2 regions of the Streptomyces sp. WAC 06738 genome follow, and region 2 is predicted to be linked to the other one. Evidence: riboswitches for the same ligand, from Rfam matches in the RefSeq annotation. Region 2 holds a riboswitch; the other holds the start of a gene.
What was found. A riboswitch is a leader RNA that binds a small molecule or an ion and turns the genes downstream of it on or off. The one in region 2 is predicted to bind S-adenosylmethionine.
Positions count from the first base shown of each region.

Region 1: another riboswitch for S-adenosylmethionine. It lies ahead of DMB38_RS06985 (aminotransferase class V-fold PLP-dependent enzyme); the one in region 2 lies ahead of thrC (threonine synthase).

Region 1 is NZ_CP029618.1:1,665,895-1,672,795, reverse strand. Features, by position in the region: partial or broken gene DMB38_RS07005 (c-type cytochrome) at 1-689, shown strand, start outside; gene DMB38_RS07000 (Rieske 2Fe-2S domain-containing protein) at 686-1,759, shown strand; gene DMB38_RS06995 (ubiquinol-cytochrome c reductase cytochrome b subunit) at 1,756-3,390, shown strand; gene trpD (anthranilate phosphoribosyltransferase) at 3,518-4,585, shown strand; SAM riboswitch class IV at 4,699-4,816, shown strand; gene DMB38_RS06985 (aminotransferase class V-fold PLP-dependent enzyme) at 5,009-6,400, shown strand; gene DMB38_RS06980 (glycerate kinase) at 6,542-6,901, opposite strand, start outside.
Region 2 is NZ_CP029618.1:4,696,587-4,703,487, forward strand. Features, by position in the region: gene DMB38_RS20690 (CGNR zinc finger domain-containing protein) at 1-144, shown strand, start outside; gene DMB38_RS20695 (trehalose-6-phosphate synthase) at 173-1,600, opposite strand; gene DMB38_RS20700 (glucosyl-3-phosphoglycerate synthase) at 1,928-2,890, opposite strand; SAM riboswitch class I at 3,070-3,209, shown strand; gene thrC (threonine synthase) at 3,227-4,531, shown strand; gene DMB38_RS20710 (MoaD/ThiS family protein) at 4,528-4,806, shown strand; gene DMB38_RS20715 (cold-shock protein) at 5,203-5,406, shown strand; gene groL (chaperonin GroEL) at 5,798-6,901, shown strand, end outside.

The DNA of each region.
Region 1 (6,901 bases), 3.0 Mb from region 2:
AGACCAGCGCACAGTCCCTCGCCGTCGAAGAGGGACAGAAGCTCTTCCGGGTCGGCTGCGCGAGCTGCCACGGCACCGGCGGGCAGGGCTCCAGCGACGGCCCCAGCCTCGTGGGCGTCGGCGCGGCCGCGGTGGACTTCCAGGTCTCCACCGGCCGGATGCCCCTGCAGCAGCAGGGCGCCCAGGCGCCGAAGAAGCCGAGTGTGTACACCCAGAAGGAGATCGACCAGCTCGCCGCGTACGTCGCCTCCCTGGGCCCGGGCCCTGCGGTCCCCGAGGAGAGCCAGTACGACCCGGCGGGCGGCGACGTCGCCCGCGGCGGTGACCTGTTCCGCACCAACTGCGCGCAGTGCCACAACTTCACCGGCAAGGGCGGCGCCCTCACCGACGGCAAGTACGCGCCGAACATCGACGGCGTCGATCCGAAGCACATGTACGAGGCGATGCAGACGGGGCCGCAGAACATGCCGTCCTTCCCCGACAAGCTGCTCACCACCTCGGACAAGCAGGACATCATCGCCTACCTCGACGAGGTCGGCGGCGACGAGGCCGAGTCGCCCGGTGGCTTCAGCCTCGGCGGCCTCGGCCCCGTGAGCGAGGGTCTGTTCGCCTGGGTCTTCGGGCTCGGCTCCCTCGTCATCCTGACGATCTGGATCACCGCCCGCTCTGCAAAGGCCAAGAAGTCATGAGTAGCCAGCCTGGCTCCGAGAACGAGAACAACGGCGAGCACCTGCCGACCGTCCGGGAGGGCGAGGAGAGCGGGGGCGTCGCGGTCGAGGAGCGCGACCCGTTCGCCAACCCCGGCCTGCCGCCGCACGAGCCGCGCAAGCAGGACATCGACGAGCGCGCCGCCAAGCGCTCCGAGCGCACCGTCTCGCTGCTCTTCACGGTGTCGATGCTGGCGACCGTCGGCTTCATCGTCTCGTTCGTCGCGATCGACGTCGACAAGATCGTCTACATCTTCCCGCTCGGCCACATCAGCGCGCTGAACTTCGCCCTCGGCGTCACCCTGGGCCTCGCGCTGTTCTGCATCGGCGCCGGTGCCATCCACTGGTCCCGCACGCTGATGTCGGACGTGGAGGTCATCCAGGAGCGGCACCAGATCGAGTCCTCCGAAGAGACCAAGGCCATCACCAAGGCCCAGTGGCGGCAGGGCACCGAGGAATCGCAGATCGGCAGCCGCAAGATCATCCGCCGCACCATGCTCGGCGCGCTCACGCTGGTGCCCCTCGCCGGTGTCGTGCTGCTGCGCGACCTCGGCCCGCTGCCGGGCACCAAGCTGCGCCACACCCTGTGGGGCAAGGGCAAGCTGCTCATCAACATGAACACCGACGAGCCGCTGCGCCCCGAGGACATCACCGTCGGTTCGCTCTCCTTCGCCAAGCCCGAGGGGCTGAAGGAAGGCGACCACGACTTCAACACCGAGATCGCCAAGGCGGCGCTGATGCTCGTCCGGATCCACCCGGGCGACATCAAGGACAAGAAGTCGGCGGACTGGGGACACGAGGGCATCCTGGCCTACTCCAAGATCTGCACGCACGTCGGTTGTCCCGTCAGCCTGTACGAGCAGCAGACGCACCACGTGCTGTGCCCGTGTCACCAGTCGACGTTCGACCTGTCCGACGGCGCGCGCGTGCTCTTCGGCCCGGCGGGGCACCCCCTGCCGCAGCTTAGGATCACGGTCAATGACGAGGGCTACCTGTACGCGCTCGGCGACTTCGACGAGCCGGTAGGCCCCAGCTTCTGGGAGCGCGGATGAGCACCACCACGACAGACACACGCCGCAAACCACCCGGCAGAGGTGAGAGAGTCGCCGACTGGGCGGACGCCCGGCTCGGACTGCACGCCGCCGGCCGCAAGAACATCCGCAAGGTGTTCCCCGACCACTGGTCCTTCCTCCTCGGGGAAGTGGCCATGTACACCTTCCTCATCGTGCTGCTGACCGGCGTGTACCTGACGCTGTTCTTCAAGCCGAGCATGGCGGAGATCACCTACCACGGCTCGTACGCGCCGATGAACGGCGTGCACATGACGGAGGCGTACGCCTCCACGCTGGACATCAGCTTCGACGTCCGCGGCGGGCTGCTCATCCGGCAGATCCACCACTGGTCCGCGCTGATCTTCATCGCCGCCATGGCGACGCACATGATGCGCGTCTTCTTCACCGGCGCGTTCCGCAAGCCGCGCGAGGTCAACTGGCTCTTCGGCTTCACGCTGCTGGTCCTCGGCTGCATCGCCGGCTTCACCGGCTACTCGCTCCCCGACGACCTGCTCTCCGGCACCGGCGTCCGCTTCATGGAGGGCGCGACGCTGGCGACCCCGGTGGTCGGTACCTACCTGGCGTTCTTCCTGTGGGGCGGTGAGTTCCCCGGGACGGACATCATCCCGAGATTCTTCGCCATCCACGTGCTCCTGGTGCCGGGCATCATGCTGGGGCTCTTCGTGCTCCACCTGATCCTGGTCTTCTACCACAAGCACACCCAGTTCGCGGGCGCCGGGAAGACCAACGACAACGTCGTGGGCGCGCCGTTCATGCCGATCTACGTGGCGAAGGCGGGCGGGTTCTTCTTCCTCGTCTTCGGCGTGGTCGCGGTGATCGCGGGCATGTTCACCATCAACCCGGTCTGGGATCTGGGACCGTACCGACCAGATCTGGTCTCCACCGGAGCCCAACCGGACTGGTATATGGGCTGGACCGAGGGGCTGATCCGGTTCATGCCCGGCTGGGAATGGGTCATCCCCGGCGGATACACGATCAACTTCGGGGTGTTCATCCCCCTGATGATCGTGGGCGTCGTCCCGATCGCGATGGTCGCCTACCCGTTCTTCGAGACCTGGGTGACCGGCGACCACCGCGAGCACCACACCCTGGACCGCCCGCGGAACGTGCCGACCCGTACCGCCTTCGGGGTGGCCTGGCTGACCTGGGTCTTCGTGCTGCTGATGGCCGGCGGCAACGACCTGTGGGCGACGCACTTCCACCTCTCGATCGAGTCGATCACGTGGTTCGTGCGGGTCTCCTTCTTCGTCGCCCCGGTGGTGGCCTTCTGGATCACCCGGCGCATCTGCCTCGGGCTGCAGCGGCGGGACCGCGAGAAGGTCCTGCACGGCCGGGAGACGGGCATCATCAAGCGGCTGCCGCACGGCGAGTTCATCGAGGTGCACGAGTCGCTGTCGCAGGAGGAGATGCACAAGCTCACCGCGCACGACCAGTACACGCCGCTGGAGCTCGGCCCGACGGTCGACGACAACGGCGTGGTGCGCAAGCAGGGCCCGGTGGAGAAGCTGCGGGCCAGGCTGTCGCAGGGCTACTACGGCGAGGCCGGCCAGATCGCGAAGCCGACCCGGCACGAGTACGAGGAGATCACCAGCGGCCACGGGCACCACTAGGGCCTGTCCGCCGCCGGGCGATCACCGCCGGGGCCCCCGTCCAGCAGTTGGACGGGGGCCCTTCGGCGTACTCTGCGGTCGATAGGCTGACGCCCGACAACTGAGACGACCCCCGGGACGGTGTGCCATGAGCGTGCAGACGGCAGCAGGAGGCGACAGCACGGCGGCGCGTTCCTGGCCGGATGTCATCAGCGCGCTGATCGCCGGGCAGGACCTCAGCGCCGAGGACACCGCGTGGGCCATGGACCAGATCATGTCGGGCACCGCGAGCAACGCGCAGATCGCCGGCTTCGCGGTCGCCCTGCGGGCCAAGGGCGAGACGGTCGCGGAGATCTCCGGGCTCGTGCGCACGATGTACGAGCACGCCAACACCATCGCCGTCCCGGGACCGACCGTGGACGTCGTCGGCACCGGCGGCGACCGGGCCCGTACGGTCAACATCTCCACCATGTCCGCGATCGTCGTCGCCGGGACCGGCGCGAAGGTCGTCAAGCACGGCAACAGGGCCGCGTCCTCCGCCTCCGGCGCCTCCGACGTGCTGGAGAAGCTGGGGGTCAACCTCGACCTGGCGCCCGAGCGGGTCGCCGAGGTCGCGGAGGAGGCGGGCATCACGTTCTGCTTCGCGGTCAAGTTCCACCCCGCGATGCGGCACGTCGCGCAGACCCGCAAGGAGCTGGGCGTCAGCACCCCGTTCAACTTCCTCGGCCCGCTCACCAACCCGGCGAGGGTCGGGGCGCAGGCGACCGGCGTCGCGGACGCCCGGATGGCGCCGATCATGGCCGGGGTGCTGGCCGAGCGCGGCACCTCGGCGCTCGTCTTCCGCGGCGACGACGGGCTGGACGAGCTGACCACGACGGCCACCTCCCAGGTGTGGACCGTGCGCGGCGGCGCGGTGCGGCAGGAGCGCTTCGACCCGCGGGACGTGGGCATCGAGCTGGTGCCGGTGGAGGCGCTGCGGGGCGCGGACGCCTCGTACAACGCCGATGTCGCCCGCCGGCTGCTGGCCGGCGAGACCGGCCCGGTGCGCGACGCGGTGCTGCTGAACGCGGCGGCGGCGCTCACGGCCCTGGACGCCGACGCGGACGGCCCGCTGCCGGACCGGATCGCGGCGGGCATCGTGCGGGCCGCGGAGTCGATCGACTCGGGCTCCGCGCTGCGGGCGCTGGAGCGCTGGGTCGCGGCCAGCAACCGCTGAGGCGCAGGCGGGGGTCTGCCGGTACGGGCCACCTCCGCCGATATCCGGAGAGTTGCGGACAGTCCGGGCAACAGGGTTGCGCCGCGGCTCTCCGGTGCGCATACTCCTGACCAGGTCACGAGCGACAGCGATCAAGGCCCCGGCCCGCTGTCCGGCAACCCTCCGTCCGTGGCGGGGTGCCCCGGGTGATGACCGGGCCGCAGGCAGCGAGGTCTGCGGCAAGCGCGGACCCCTCGCGAATCCAGGGGTCCTGGTCGGCCGAGGGAGTACCGCCGTGAGCAAGCGAATGCGCTAGGGGCTTTCCGCCCCTCGCCGCCGCGCGCGTCCTTCCGCAGCGTCTCCGCCGAGCGTCGCGCGCGTCCTTTCCGGGCCGTACGGGCCCGTCACCCCGCACATCTCGACGCCTGCTCACGGGAGTTCCGCATGTCCGCGTCCACGCTCACCCCCGCCTGTCTGCCCGTCCTCGGCCGGGACGTCCGCGCCCCGCTCGTCACCGGCGGCGACGCCGAGTACGCCGCCCTGGACTACGCCGCCAGCGCCCCGGCGCTGCAGCGCGTCTGGGACGACGTCGCCGCCTACGCGCCGTACTACGGCAGCGTGCACCGCGGCGCCGGCTACCTCTCGCAACTCTCCACCGAACTCTTCGAGTCCAGCCGGGCGACGGTCGCCGGGTTCCTCGGCTGCCGCCCCGACGACCAGGTCGTCTTCACCCGCTCCACCACGGACTCGCTCAACCTGCTGGCGACCGCGCTGCCGCCGGGGACCGAGGTCTACGTCTTCGAGACCGAGCACCACGCCGCCCTGCTGCCCTGGCAGCACGGTGGCTCCGCGGCCGGCCGGGTCACCGTGCTCGCCGCGCCCGCCAGCCCCGGGCAGGCCGTGGCGGCGCTGGACTCGGCGCTGGCGGCGCGGGTCGGCGACGGTCCGGCGCTGGTGTGCGTGACGGGCGCCTCGAACGTCACCGGCGAGCTGTGGCCCGTACGGGAGCTGACCGCGGCGGCGCACCGGCACGGGGCGCGGCTGGTCCTGGACGCGGCGCAGTTGGTGCCGCACCACCCGGTGGACGTGGCGGACCTGGGCGTGGACTGGGTGGCCTTCTCCGGCCACAAGCTCTACGCGCCCTTCGGCGCCGGCGTCCTCGCGGGGCGGGCGGACTGGCTCCAGGCCGCGCCGCCGTACCTCGCGGGCGGCGGCGCCAGCCGGCGGGTGCTGCGGGCGGCCGACGGGGGAGTGGACGTCGAGTGGCAGACGAGTGCGGCGCGGCACGAGGCGGGGTCGCCGAACGTCATCGGCGCGTACGCCATCGCGTCCGCGTGCAAGGCGCTGACGGAGGCCGGGTTCGGCGAACTGGTGGCGCGGGAGCGGGCGCTGGTGGCGCGGGTACTCGACGGGCTCGCGGAGCTGCCGGGGGTGCGGGTGCTGTCGCTCTTCGGCGCGGACGCGGCGCGGGTCGGGGTGATCTCGTTCGTGGTCGAAGGATGGAGCAGCTCGCATCTGGCGGCGGCGCTGTCGGCGGAGCACGGGATCGGGGTGCGCGACGGGCTGTTCTGCGCGCACCCGCTGGTGCGGGCGCTGCTCGGCGAGGCGGGGGAGTCGGCCGAGTGCGGGGGAGGCGCCGGGGACGGGGAGCGGCCGCTGAACGCGGTGCGGGTGAGCTTCGGGGCGGGCACGCCGGACGAGCACGTGGACCGGTTCCTGGCGGCGCTGGGGTCGCTGGTGCGCGACGGGGCGCGGTGGTTGTACCGCACGGTGGACGGCCGCTGCGTCCCCGCCTCCGCGGTACCGGCCGCGGGCGGGGCCCCGCAGGCGGCCTGACTCCGCGGGCGGCTGCCGGCCGGGTCCGGCTGCCGGCCGGGTCCGGCTGCCGGCCGGTGCGCTTGCTTCCGGCTGCGGGTCGGGGACGGGACCGGGGGCACGTCCTCGCGCGGCACCGACACTTCCGGCCGCCATTGCTGCTCATCCCCGCGCTGCGGGCGCACCCCCGCCCCCTCCGTCCCGCTCGCGACCGCCGGCCGAGCGCCCCTCCGCCGTCCTCACCGGCTCGGGCGCCGGCCGCACGGCCATCGCGCCGATCAGCACCATGCGCAGCGTCCTCTCGGCCGCGTCCGCCAGGAACTCCCGGGCGCGCAGCAGCGCTTCGGGCAGCGCCATCGGGCCCGGGATGATGGTCCCGTAGGCGTCGACGCCCGTGCCGTGGACCTCCTCCGCGCCCTCGCCGATCGTGCCGGCGAGGGCCAGGACCGGGCGGCCGTGGAGCTTGGCGCGGCGCGCCACCTCCGCCGGCACCTTGCCGCGCGGGGTCTGGTGGTCGAGGGC
Region 2 (6,901 bases):
GAGCGGGTCCGCGGCTGTGCGAACCCCGAGTGCGTGCTGTGGTTCTACGACGTCAGCAAGAACGGCCGCCGCCGCTGGTGCTCGATGGAGGGATGCGGCAACCGCGCCAAGGCGGCCCGCTTCCAGGAGCGCCACCGCCGCTGAGGGGTCGCGACGCGGCCCGTACCGCCGGCTACGCGCGCAGCGCGTCCAACTGCGCGAGGAACCACGCCTGCGGCGGCAGCGCCGTGGCCGCCGCCGCCAGCCGCTTCGTCCGCCGGGCGCGCTCGTCGCGCGGCATCGTCAGCGCCGCGTGCAGCGCGTCCGCCGTGGCCTCCACGTCGTACGGGTGCACCACGAGCGCGTCCTCGGCGAGGTCCGCGTACGCGCCCGCCTCCCGGGACAGCACCAGCGCGCAGCCGTCGTCGGAGACCACCGGGATCTCCTTCGCGACCAGGTTCATCCCGTCCCGCAGCGGATTGACCAGCGCCACGTCCGCCAGCCGGTACGCGGCGAGCGAGCGGGCGAAGTCGTCCTCGACGTGCAGCACGACCGGCTGCCAGCCGTCCGTCCCGTACTCCTCGTTGATCTCCGCGGCGAGGCGGCGCACCTCCGCGGTGTAGTCCCGGTACACCGCCAGGTCCTGCCGCGACGGATACGCGAACGCCAGCTTCACCACCCGCCCGCGCCACTCCGGCCGCGCTTCCAGCAGCCGCCGGTACGCGAGCAGCCCGCGGACGATGTTCTTCGACAACTCGGTGCGGTCCACCCGCACCACGACCTCGCGGTCCGCGCCGCCGATCTGCTCGCGCAGGGCCGCCATCCGCTCGGCGACGTCCGGCCGCCGCGACCGCTCGCGCAGGAAGTCGGCGTCGGCGCCGAGGGCGTGCACGTCGACCCACGTCGTCCGCTCCCCGCGCGCCTCCTCCCCGGCGAAGGCGACGTCGGCCTCCTGGCCCAGCACCTCGCGGCAGCAGCCGGCGAACGCCTCGGCCCACCGGCGGGTGTGGAAGCCGACGCGGTCGGCGCCGAGCAGCCCGCGCAGCAGGGCGGCGGCGATGTCGTCGGGGAGGAGCCGGAAGTACTCGGGGGGTGCCCAGGGGGTGTGGGTGAAGTGCGAGATGCGCAGGTCGGGGCGGCGCTCGCGGAGCATGCCGGGGACGAGACAGAGGTGGTAGTCCTGCACGAGCACCGCCGCGCCCTCGGCGGCACCGTCGGCGAGGGCGTCGGCGAAGGCGCGGTTGTACGTCTCGTACGCGGCCCACTGGCGGCGGAACGCGGCGTCGAAGACGGGGGCGACGGGGATGTCGTAGAGCATGTGGTGGACGAACCACAGCACGGAGTTCGCGACGCCGTTGTACGCGTCGTGGAAGACGTCCGGGTCGATGCCGAGCATCCGCACCCCGGGCTCGGCCACCCCCTGCCGCACGGCCTCCCGGTCCCCGTCACCCAGCGCGGCACACACCCACAACGCCCCGGCCTCGGGCCCCACGGCGCTGAGCCCGGAGACGAGCCCGCCACCACCACGCTTGGCGACGAGCGCACCGTCGTCGCCGACGGCGTACGAGACGGGCCCGCGGTTGGACGCGACGAGCAGGGGAGCACCGGGCGACACGACCATGCGCCGAGCCTAGCCACGGCAGGGCCCCCCGAAACGCAACCGGGACGGTGTGGCCGATACCGATGGGGGCACGTGGGCCGGCGGGGCGGGGGAGTCCCGGGATGCGAGGGCCGTGGGAGGTACGGGCGGTCGGCCCCGGGGGGAGCCTGGAGGGCGCGGCTCCCGCTCGGGGGCTGAGGGGGAGAACCCAGGGGAATGGGGGAGCCAGAGGGGGTGGCGTAGCCCGGCTGGGGGGAGCCCGCCGGGGGTCCCGGGGCGGAGCCCCGGGGTTCGGGAAGGGGTGGGTGCGGGGAGACCCCCGCCCCGCTGGCGCCCGCCCGGCGAGGGCTACGCCGCGCGGCGCTCCACGTACTCCCGGATCTCCCCCATCGGCGGCCGCTCCTCCGTGTCCACCCCGTACGTCCGCGGCTCGAACGCCCCGTCCGCCCCCCGGTCGAACTGCGTCAGCCGCGGCCGCACCAGGTGCCCCCGCGCCAGCCGCACCTGCGCCGTGCGGTAGATCGCCGCCGCCATGCGCCCCAGCGCGCGGTCGTCCTGGTGCCGGTGCCGGCGGACGCCCACGTCGACCTGCGCCAGCGCGTCCAGCCCCACCGTGTGCAGCGCGTCGACGAGCAGCCCCAGCTCCACCCCGTACCCGACCGGGAACGGCAGCCGCTCCAGCAGCGACCGGCGCGCCGCGTACTCCCCGCCCAGGGGCTGGACGAAGCCGGCCAGCAGCGGCCAGTGCAGGTTCAGCAGCGGCCGGGCCACCAGCTCGGTCACCCGCCCGCCCTGTCCGGTCGCCGCCCCCGTGCCCAGCGGCCTGTCGTACACCGCCTTCACGAACTCCACGCCGGGATCCGTCAGCAGCGGCCCCACGATCCCGCTCACGAACGCCGTGTCGAAGTCCCGCAGGTCCGCGTCCACGAAGCACACGATCTCGCCGCGCGTCACCAGCAGCGACCGCCACAGCACCTCGCCCTTGCCCGGCACCGCCGGCACCCGCGGCAGCACCTCGTCGCGGTGCACGACCCGCGCGCCGGCCGCGGCGGCGACCTCCGCCGTACGGTCCGTGGAGCCGGAGTCCAGCACGACCAGTTCGTCCACCAGCCCGCCGCCGGGGGCCATCAGCTCCGCGCGGATCGCCGCGACGATCGACCCGACCGTGGCCTCCTCGTCGAGCGCGGGCAGCACCACGCTCACCGTCCCGCGCGCCCCGAGCGCCCGTTTGGCCGCCAGCAGCCGCGCGTCCGGCCGGTCCGCCGCGGACCAGGACCGCGTCCTCAGCCACTGCTCCACGTCATCGAGCACCTGCGGGCCTCCCCTTGCCGGTGTCCTGTCCGGTGTGTGAGCCGTCTCGCGTATCGGACGGCCCTCACAACTGTCCTGGTCGTCGGTTACAGTCTTGAACAACGTGCGTGACGTCCCCATGTCGGGGTCCGCGCGCGGACAAAAGCGCCGGACGGCCCCGCCGGACCCGCGCCATACAGAGCTCATCCAGAGGGGCAGAGGGAACGGCCCGTTGAAGCCCCGGCAACCCTCCGTCCGGTACTCGCGACGCTGCGAGGCCCCGGACGGTGATGGTGCCAATTCCGTCCTGCGGCGAGATGCGTCGCGGGGAAGATGAGGAGAGAGGGCCTCGCCAGTATGGCTGTAGACACAGCTCCCACCCCCACCGCCGTCGACGGCGCCCCCGATCTGGGCCCTGCCGTCGCGCTGTCGTGCCGGGAGTGCGGGGAGCGGGTGCCGCTGGGTCCGGTGTTCGCGTGCCAGTCGTGTTTCGGGCCGCTGGAGGCGGCATACGAACTCCCCGGCGGTGACGCCGGGTCCGCCGCCCGGCTGCGGGCCCGTATCGAGGCGGGTCCGCGGAGCATCTGGCGGTACGCGCCGCTGCTGCCGGTCCCCGCGGACGTGGCGGACAAGCCCAACCTGAACCCCGGGTTCACCCGGCTGCACCGCGCCGACCGGCTCGCCGCCGAGCTGGGCGTGACGGGCGCGCTGCACGTCAAGGACGACTCGGGCAACCCGACGCACTCCTTCAAGGACCGCGTCGTCGCGATCGCCGTCGAGGCGGCGCGCGCCTTCGGCTTCACCACGCTGTCGTGTTCCTCCACGGGCAATCTGGCGGGCGCGGTCGGCGCGGCCGCGGCGCGGGCGGGACTGCGTTCGTGCGTCTTCATCCCGTACGACCTGGAACACGCGAAGGTCGTCATGGCCGCGGTCTACGGCGGTGACGTCGTCGGCATCGAGGGCACGTACGACGACGTGAACCGCTTCTGCTCGGAGCTGATCGGCGACCCGATCGGCGAGGGCTGGGGGTTCACGAACGTCAATCTCCGCCCGTACTACGCGGAGGGCTCCAAGACCCTCGCGTACGAGATCTGCGAGCAGCTCGGCTGGCGGCTCCCCGACAACATCGTCATACCCGTCGCCTCCGGCTCCCAGCTCACGAAGATCGACAAGGGGCTGAAGGAACTGATCGCGACGGGGCTGGTCGAGGAGCGCCCGTACAAGATCTTCGGCGCCCAGGCGGCCGGCTGCTCCCCGGTCTCGCGGGCCTTCAAGGACGGTCACGACGTGGTACGTCCCGTGCGGCCCGACACGATCGCCAAGTCCCTCGCCATCGGCAACCCGGCCGACGGCCCGTACGTGCTGGACATCGCCCGCCGCACCGGCGGCGCGGTGGAGGACGTGACGGACGCCGAGGTCGTGGACGCGGTGAAGCTGCTGGCCCGCACCGAGGGCGTGTTCGCGGAGACGGCGGGCGGCGTGACCTTCGGCGTGCTGGCGAAGCTCGTCGCGGACGGCCGGATCGACCCGGCCGGGACCACCGTCGCGATCAACACGGGCGACGGCCTGAAGACCCTCGACGCGGTCGCTCCCACCACGGGGCCGAGCGCGATCATTCGTCCCACACTCGACTCCTTCCGAGAGGCCGGCCTCGCATCATGAGCGTGAACGTCCGAATTCCGACCATCCTCCGTACGTATACCGACGGGCGGGCAGAGGTGAGCGCCGAGGGCGCGACGCTGGCCGAGGTGATCGAAGACCTGGAGAAGAACCACCGCGGCATCGCAGGACGGGTGCTGGACGATCAAGGCAAGCTGCGCCGCTTCGTGAACGTCTATGTGAACGACGATGACGTCCGCTTCGCCGATGGCCTGCAGACTCCCACTCCCGAGGGGGCCGGGATCTCGATCATTCCGGCGGTCGCCGGAGGCTGCTGAACCCCGCGTGCGCGCGTGCGGCCCCACTGATCCGGAGTGGGGCCGTTCGCATGTCATGACACGCGATAGGGTTGGGGCGTTCCCCCCTCGTGGCCCATGCTCCACGCATATGAGAACGCGACAAGTTCCGCGCAAATGCGGAGAGTTAATTGTCGTGATGGTGAGTTATGCCCTGCCCGAGTTGTCATGGAATGGCGGAAATTGATCGGAAAAATGCCGATCGAGTGTCCGCAGAATTCTCGTCCGATTGACCTGTTGCACTGGGCATCTGTGCGGATACATTCAGCCGCGGTCGACGCGTTCCGGCGCACGCCCCGGCGTGTATCCGGGGGTGAGGTCTGACCCGGGTCCGCGGAGTGCGGTCCTGTGTAAGGGCCAGCAATAGGGGAGTTTGGAATGGCTCAGGGCACCGTCAAGTGGTTCAACGCGGAGAAGGGGTACGGCTTCATCGCGGTCGACGGTGGTGCGGATGTCTTCGTCCACTACAGCGCGATTCAGATGGACGGATACCGCACCCTCGAGGAAGGCCAGCGGGTCGAGTTCGAGATCTCGCAGGGCCAGAAGGGGCCGCAGGCAGACATGGTCCGCGTCAGCGGCTGAGCGCCGGGCATCGACCACGGACGACTCGCGACGGCCCGCACCCTCCGGGGTGCGGGCCCTCTGCTGTCCGCGCTCCTCCCGTGCCCGCTCCCCGCGCCCGCTCCCCGTGTCCGCCCATGTCCGCCCGTGTCCGCGTCCTCCGCCGCCTGTTGTGCGGCGCCGCGGTCCGGTTCCGCTCTGCGCATGAGAAGCCCCTACCCGCTTGCACTCGCAGGGGGCGAGTGCTAATCATTGGCGTTAGCACTCTCCCCGTGAGAGTGACAGCACGGGACCGGTTCGGTGAGGTCCGTACGCCGGGTGGGAGGGAACCACGCGGGTCGCGGACCGTCCGTCGCGGGCGCCAGCGCGGTCCGGACACAGACGACCCCCCTGTCCGGGAGGACTCAACACAATGGCCAAGACCATCGCGTTCGACGAGGAGGCGCGGCGCGGCCTCGAGCGCGGCATGAACCAGCTCGCCGACGCCGTCCGCGTGACCCTCGGCCCCAAGGGCCGGAACGTCGTCCTTGAGAAGAAGTGGGGCGCCCCCACGATCACGAACGACGGTGTCTCCATCGCCAAGGAGATCGAGCTCGAGGACCCGTACGAGAAGATCGGCGCCGAGCTGGTCAAGGAGGTCGCGAAGAAGACGGACGACGTCGCCGGTGACGGCACGACGACCGCGACCGTCCTGGCCCAGGCCCTGGTGAAGGAGGGCCTGCGCAACGTGGCCGCCGGCGCCAACCCGATGGCGCTGAAGCGCGGCATCGAGAAGGCCACCGAGGCCGTCTCCGCCGCCCTGCTGGAGCAGGCCAAGGACGTGGAGACCAAGGAGCAGATCGCCTCCACCGCCTCCATCTCCGCCGGCGACATCCAGATCGGCGAGCTGATCGCCGAGGCCATGGACAAGGTCGGCAAGGAAGGCGTCATCACCGTCGAGGAGTCGCAGACCTTCGGGCTCGAGCTGGAGCTCACCGAGGGCATGCGCTTCGACAAGGGCTACATCTCCGCCTACTTCGCCACCGACATGGAGCGCATGGAGGCGGAGCTCGAGGACCCGTACATCCTCATCGCCAACTCCAAGATCAGCGCGGTCAAGGACCTGCTGCCGCTCCTGGAGAAGGTCATGCAGTCGGGCAAGCCGCTGCTGATCATCGCCGAGGACGTCGAGGGCGAGGCCCTGTCCACCCTCGTGGTGAACAAGATCCGCGGCACCTTCAAGTCCGTCGCCGTCAAGGCCCCGGGCTTCGGCGACCGCCGCAAGGCCATGCTCGGCGACATCGCCATCCTCACCGGTGGCCAGGTCATCTCCGAGGAGGTCGGCCTCAAGCTGGAGAGCGCCACGCTCGACCTGCTGGGCCGCGCCCGCAAGGTCGTCATCACCAAGGACGAGACCACCATCGTCGACGGCTCGGGCGACAGCGAGCAGGTCCAGGGCCGGGTCAACCAGATCCGGGCCGAGATCGACGCCAGCGACTCCGACTACGACCGCGAGAAGCTGCAGGAGCGGCTCGCG